DNA from 3 places in the Kitasatospora sp. NPDC048722 genome. Region 1 is predicted to be linked to each of the others. Evidence: riboswitches for the same ligand, from Rfam matches in the RefSeq annotation. Region 1 holds a riboswitch; each other region holds the start of a gene.
The links. Region 1 has a riboswitch for S-adenosylmethionine ahead of AB0C76_RS21970 (aminotransferase class V-fold PLP-dependent enzyme). Riboswitches for the same ligand answer to the same signal wherever they lie in the genome.
Positions count from the first base shown of each region.

Region 2: another riboswitch for S-adenosylmethionine. It lies ahead of AB0C76_RS23790 (IclR family transcriptional regulator); the one in region 1 lies ahead of AB0C76_RS21970 (aminotransferase class V-fold PLP-dependent enzyme).
Region 3: another riboswitch for S-adenosylmethionine. It lies ahead of thrC (threonine synthase); the one in region 1 lies ahead of AB0C76_RS21970 (aminotransferase class V-fold PLP-dependent enzyme).

Region 1 covers NZ_JBEZGX010000029.1:59,334-61,592, forward strand. The annotation lists gene trpD (anthranilate phosphoribosyltransferase) at 1-577, shown strand, start outside; SAM riboswitch class IV at 699-816, shown strand; gene AB0C76_RS21970 (aminotransferase class V-fold PLP-dependent enzyme) at 869-2,245, shown strand.
Region 2 covers NZ_JBEZGX010000033.1:58,228-60,486, reverse strand. The annotation lists gene AB0C76_RS23795 (threonine/serine exporter family protein) at 1-497, shown strand, start outside; gene AB0C76_RS23790 (IclR family transcriptional regulator) at 542-1,255, opposite strand; SAM riboswitch class I at 1,453-1,595, opposite strand.
Region 3 covers NZ_JBEZGX010000028.1:39,910-42,168, reverse strand. The annotation lists gene thrC (threonine synthase) at 1-892, opposite strand, end outside; SAM riboswitch class I at 910-1,043, opposite strand; gene AB0C76_RS21375 (glucosyl-3-phosphoglycerate synthase) at 1,185-2,222, shown strand; gene AB0C76_RS21370 (trehalose-6-phosphate synthase) at 2,243-2,259, shown strand, end outside.

The sequences.
Region 1 (2,259 bases):
CTTCGCGGCGAAGTTCCACCCGTCGATGCGGCACGCCGCCACCGCGCGGCGCGACCTCGGGGTGCCGACCGCGTTCAACATCCTCGGCCCGCTGACCAACCCCGCGAAGGTCACCGCGCACGCGGTCGGCTGCTTCGACACCCGGCTCGCCGGGCTGATCGCGGGCGTGCTCGCCCGGCGCGGCTCCACGGCGCTGGTCTTCCGCGGCGACGACGGCCTGGACGAGCTGACCGTCACCACGACGTCGCGGGTGTGGATCGTGCGGGACGGCACCGTCACCGAGGCCGCCTTCGACCCGCGGGACGTCGGCATCGAGCTCGTCGGCATCGAGGCGCTGCGCGGGGCGGACGCCTCCTACAACGCCGAGGTCGCGCGCCGGCTGCTGGCCGGGGAGCGCGGGCCGGTGCGGGACGCCGTCCTGCTCAACACGGCGGCGGCGCTGGTGGCGCTGGACCTGACGGACGCGCCGCTCGCCGAGCAGCTGGCGGCCGGCATGGAGCGGGCCGCGGCGGCCGTCGACTCGGGCGCGGCGCAGGAGCTGCTGCGGCGCTGGTCGGAGGCCACCGGCCGGGACTGACAAGCGAGTCGAGGGGCCCGTGGCAGCCGCGACATCGCGTGGGCTGCCGCGGGCCCCTCGGCTGTCCGGATGGTGGATGCCTGTTTGACCACCCGGTGGACGCGACCTAGAGTCTTCGCCAGGTCATGAGTGACAGCGACAAGCCCCAGCTTGCTGTCCGGCAACCCTCCGTCCGTGGCGGGGTGCCCTGGGTGAGGACCGGGCCGCGCGGCAAACCGTCCGCGAGGCAAGCGCGGACGCCCGACGACTAGCACTCCCGGGGTCCCTCGACCTCCGAAGGAGTGCATCCCCATGTCTCTGGCCACCGAAATCTGCGCCCCCCTCGCCGTCCTCGGCCACGACGTCCAGGTGCCGCTCGCCAACGGCGAGAAGGTCGGCTACGCGCCGCTCGACTACGCGGCCAGCGCGCCGGCCCTGCAGCGGGTGTGGGACGACGTCGCCGCGTACGCCCCGTACTACGGCAGCGTGCACCGCGGCGCCGGGTACCTCTCGCAGCTGTCCACCGACCTGTTCGAGCAGAGCCGCCGGACCGTCGGCGAGTTCCTCGGCCTGCGAGAGGGCGACCAGGTGGTCTTCACCCGGGCCACCACCGACTCGCTCAACCTGCTCGCCGCCGCGGTGCCCGCCGGCACCCGGGTGTTCGCCTTCGAGACCGAGCACCACGCCTCGCTGCTGCCCTGGGCCCACGCCGGGCTGGACGTCACCTACCTGCGCGCCCCCCGCTCGCACGCCGAGGCCGTCGCCGTGCTGGACGCCGCGCTCGCCGGGGCGCCCGGGGGCCGGAAGCTGCTGTGCGTCACCGGCGCCTCGAACGTCACCGGTGAGCTGTGGCCGGTCGCCGAGTTGACCGCGACCGCGCACCGGCACGGCGCCCGGGTGGTGCTGGACGCCGCCCAGCTCGCCCCGCACCACCGGGTCTCGGTGGCCGAGCTGGACGTCGACTGGATCGCCTTCTCCGGTCACAAGATCTACGCGCCGTTCGGCGCCGGGGTGCTGGCCGGCCGGGCGGACTGGCTGGACGCGGCCGAGCCGTACCTGGCCGGCGGCGGCGCGACCCGGACGGTGGCCCGGGAGGCCGACGGCTCGGTGGCCGTCCAGTGGCACACCGGCCCGGCCCGGCACGAGGCCGGCTCGCCGAACGTCATCGGCGCCTACGCCATCGCATCCGCCTGCCGGGCGCTGAGCGAGGCCGGCTTCGACGCGCTGGAGGCCCGCGAGCAGGCGCTGATCGCCCGGCTCACGGCCGGGCTGGCGGAGATCCCGCAGGTCAAGGTGCTGAACCTGTTCGGCGAGGACTCCGCGCGGGTGGGTGTGCTGTCCTTCGTCGTCCGGGGCTGGAACAGCTCGCACTTCTCGGCCGCGCTCTCCGCCGAGTACGGCATCGGGGTGCGCGACGGGCTGTTCTGCGCGCACCCGCTGGTGCGCACGCTGATCGGTGACGCGTCCGGCGTCGCGCCGAGTCCTGTTTCCGAGTGCGGGGCGCCGGAGCCGTCGCTGCCGGGCGAGCGGAGCCTGAACGCCATCCGGGTCAGCTTCGGCGCCGGGACCCCGGACGAGCACGTCGACCGCTTCCTGACCGCCGTCCGCGAGCTGGTCACGGACGGCGCGGCGTGGAACTACCGGAACGAGGGCGGCCGCTGTGTCGCCGACACTCGTCGCGAGGACTGAGAGGGGCGGGCCGA
Region 2 (2,259 bases), on a different contig from region 1:
CCGCCACCGCGATCGGCATGCCCGCCTCGGCACTGGCCAACGTCCAGGTGGCCAAGCCGAGTTGGTGGGTGATCGGGCTGGGCCTCGCGATCGCCGTCGCGGGCGTCGTGATCAATGTGAACACCCCGCCGGGCGCCGTCCCGTGGATCGTCGCGGTGATCGCGGTGAGCGTCACCGTCCAGGTCGTCATCAGCTCGGAGCACGGCGCGGCGATCGGCGGCCTGGCCGGGGCGGTCTCGGCAGCGGTCGCCGCCACCCTGGTGCACTGGCTGCCGGGCGGCCCGCTCTGGCAGGTGCTCTACCTGCCGGCGTTCTGGATCGTCGTGCCGGGCTCCTTCGGCCTCCTGAACACCGCCCAGATCGAGGTGGGCAACGGCGCCCAGTCGGTGCTGGCGGCCGTCTCGGCGGTCTTCGGGGTGTCGATCGGCACCCTGATCGGCTCGGTGATCAGCCGCATTCCCCGGCCGGCGGTCCTCACACCGGCGCCCGGGGCCTGAGCCTGGCCCCCGACCCCGGGTCGACCGCCCCGGGGCCGGGCCGGTCACGGGTGGCGCAGCGCCTCGGTGAGGTGGTTCGCCGCCTCGATGACGGCCTGGGACAGGCGCGCGCCCGGGTGCCGCGTGAGCCGTTCGATCGGGCCGGAGACAGTGACCGCGGCCACCACCCGGTTGGACGGCCCGCGCACCGGCGCCGACACGGACGCGACCCCGAGCTCGCGCTCGCCGATGGACTGCGCCCAGCCCCGGCGCCGTACGCCGCTGAGGGCCGTGGCCGTGAAGCGCGCCCCCTGGAGCCCCCGGTGGAGGCGCTCCGGCTCCTCCCAGGCGAGCAGGATCTGGGCTGCGGCGCCGACCTTCATGGGGAGCGTGACCCCCACCGGCACCGTGTCACGCAGGCCGGAGAGCCGCTCCGCGACGGCCACGCAGATCCGCACCTCGCCCTGACGGCGGTACAGCTGGGCGCTCTCGCCGGTGACGTCGCGCAGGTGCACGAGCACCGACCCGGCGGCGGCCAGCAGCCGGTCCTCCCCCGCCGCCGCCGACAGCTCGGCGAGCCGGGGGCCCAGGACGAACCGGCCCTGCAGGTCCCTGGTGACCAGCCGGTGGTGTTCCAGCGCGACGGCCAGCCGGTGGGCGGTGGGGCGCGCCAGGCCGGTGGCGGCGGCGAGTCCGGCCAGGGTGGTGGGGCCGGACTCCAGGGTGGCGAGGATCGCGGTGGCCTTGTCGAGCACGCCGACGCCGCTCGTGAGCTCCATGGATGGGTACTCCAGTCTCGAATCCGCGGCCGGCGGGTGGTTCGGCACACGGGGGCTCCCCGCGGGGAGCGGGGGGGTGGTCAGCGAGAACGGGCCGGAGAAGTCGGCCGAATGCCTGCGCCGGGCACGAGACGGGTACGCGGAAGGGCCGGGGCGGGAAGCGCCCGGGCGAAGGACAGCACAGAGAGCACCGTGTCTCCTCATCTTTCCCGCGCCACGTTGGCGGCAGGCCGGAGTTGGCACTGATCCCGGACGGCACGGCGCGTACTTCGGACGCCGGGTCGAACGGGGAGTTGCCGGGGCTTCGTAGGGCCGGTCCCTCCACCCCTCTGGATGATTCGCGAGGAACGATACAAGACTCCCCGCCCCACCCGCCAAACCTCCCCCTCCTCCTTCGTGGAAGCACGGGTCCGGCCGGGCCCGGCCGGCCGGGCTTGACATGATCACCAGCTCTGACGGACCTCGCGTTCGACGCCCTGCTCTGCGACCTGGACGGCGCCATCCGCTTCCACGACGACGGGCACGAGGTGACGCGGCTCGAACGGGCCGCCGGCCTCGCCCCGCGCACGACGATGGGGATAAGGAAGATCACCGAAACCTCGGTCCGAATCGGGCCGGTCGCACCGCGGATCCGGACATCTGTCACGGTTTCGAAGCGGCAGTGCCACGACTTCGCATATCCCTCACCGAGGCGCGACCGGAGCTCTACCGTTCTACCGACGGCCCCATCGCGACCGTCCCCGAGCGGGAGGGCGGGCACATGAACGGTCGCCAGGGTCCGGTCGTGCGGTCGGGGGTGGTCGCCGTGGCACTGTGCGCCGCCGCGGCCCGCTCGTCAGGGCACGGGCCGGGCCCACGACGGCGTGCAGGACCTCGGCACCGCTCCTCGTGACCGTCGCGCCCCTCACCCCGCTCGTCGGCCGCAACAGGGCCCGGCAAGGCAGCCACCCCGCACCGACGTGCGAGACCTCCTACACCTACACGAACGTCAAGGACGTCGGCAC
Region 3 (2,259 bases), on a different contig from region 1:
TGAACGCCGCGGAGACCGGCGAGCAGCCCTCGGCCTGGGCGCCGAAGATCCGGTACGGCCGGTCCTCGACCAGCCCGAGCTTGATCAGCTCCTGCAGGCCCTTGTCGATCTTCGTGAGCTGCGAGCCCGAGGCGATCGGGATGACGATCTGCTCCGGCAGCCGCCAGCCGAGCTGCTCGCAGATCTCGTACGCGAGCGTCTTGGAGCCCTCGCCGTAGTAGGGGCGGAGGTTGACGTTGACGAAGCCCCAGCCCTCGCCGGCCGGGTCGCCGATCAGCTCCGAGCAGAAGCGGTTCACGTCGTCGTAGTTGCCCTCGATGCCGACCAGCTCGCCGCCGTACACGCCGGCCATGACGACCTTGCCCTGCTCCAGGTCGTGCGGGATGAACACGCACGAGCGGAACCCGGCCCGGGCCGCCGCCGCGCCCACCGCGCCGGCCAGGTTGCCGGTCGACGAGCAGGACAGCGTGGTGTAGCCGAAGGCGCGCGCGGCCTCGATCGCGCAGGCCACCACGCGGTCCTTGAACGAGTGCGTCGGGTTCCCCGAGTCGTCCTTCACGTACAGGTCCGCGGTGAACCCGAGCTCGCGACCGAGGTTGTCCGCCTTGACCAGCGGGGTCCAGCCGGGATTCAGGTTCGGCTTCGAAGCGACGTCCGCGGGCACCGGCAGCAGCGGCGCGTAGCGCCAGATCGACGCGGGCCCGGCCTCGATGCGCTTGCGCAGCTCCTCGGCGGCCTCGCTCCCGAACTCGTACGCGATCTCCAGCGGGCCGAAGCACTCCAGACAGGCGAAGCTCGGACCGAGCGGGAAGCGGGTGCCGCACTCCCGACAGGACAGGGCGGTGGCGGGGCCGAGATCCACGGATGCGGGTGCGACTGTGTCGATAGCCATGATGGCGGAGGCCTCTCTCCTCATCTTCCCCGCGGTGCGGGCGCACCACGGGCCGGAATTGGCACCTGTCCCGCCGGGGCCTGGTGATCAGCCGCGCGAGAAGGTTGCCGGGACGTCAACGGGCCGTTCCCTCAGTCCCTCTGGATGAGCATGTGAAGTTGTCGTCAGCGGCGACCCCGGCGTGCGAAGGTCCGACCGCTGTACGAAGACTGTATCCGAAGGCGCCGAGCCCGAAAGGGACCGTCCGCCACGCGAGATGGCCCGTTCCACCCGATCCGCCGAGGAGAGTCCCGTGCCCGCCGAACCGACCCCCGCACTCCTCCCGCAGGCGGCCTCCTGGCTGGGCCGCCGCTCGTGGAGCGCGGCCGACCGGCCGGTCGACACCCTCCTCGCGGCCAAGCGCCGCACCGGTCACACCGTCAGCGTCGTCCTGCCCGCCCTCGACGAGGCGGCCACCGTCGGCGACATCGTCCGCACGATCCGGCGCGAGCTGATGGAGCGCCTCCCCCTCGTCGACGAGCTCGTCGTCGTCGACTCCGGCTCCGCCGACGGCACCGCCGGGGTGGCCGCCGCGGCCGGCGCCCGGGTCGTGCCGCGCGACGAGATCCTGCCCCGGCTGCCCGCCGTACCCGGCAAGGGCGAGGTGTTGTGGCGCTCGCTGCTGGTCACCCGCGGCGACATCGTCTGCTTCGTCGACGCCGACCTGCGCGAGTTCGACCCCGCCTTCGTCTCCGGCACCGTCGGCCCGCTGCTCACCGAGCCGGACATCCAGCTGGTCAAGGCCATGTACGACCGCCCGCTCGAAGTCAGCGGCTCGGCCGGGGACCCCGACGCCGTCTTCCCGGCCGGCGGGGGCCGGGTGACCGAACTCGTCGCCCGCCCCCTCCTCAACCTGCACTGGCCGGAACTCGCCGGTTTCGTCCAGCCGCTCGGCGGCGAGTACGCGGCCCGCCGCGGACTGCTCGAACGGCTCCCCTTCCCCACCGGCTACGGCGTCGAACTCGGCCTCCTGGTCGACGCGTTGGAGCTCGTCGGCCTCGACGCCCTGGCCCAGGTCGACGTCGGCGTCCGCCACCACCGCCACCAGGACGGCCAGGCCCTCGGCCGGATGGCCGCCACCATCTACCGCACCGCGCTGGAACGCCTGGACCGCGCCCACCGCCTCAAGGCCTCGGCCGACCTCGTCCACCCGCTGCTCACCCAGTTCGCCCGCGACCCGGAGACCCGCGCGTTCACCGCCCACACGCACCCCGTGACGGCCGTGGAACGCCCCCCGATGCACACCGTTCCCGAGTACGCGACCCGGCACGGGGAAGTTTGGCGACCCTAACCCGAGGCAACATGCCAAACATGGGTGATCTCACGAC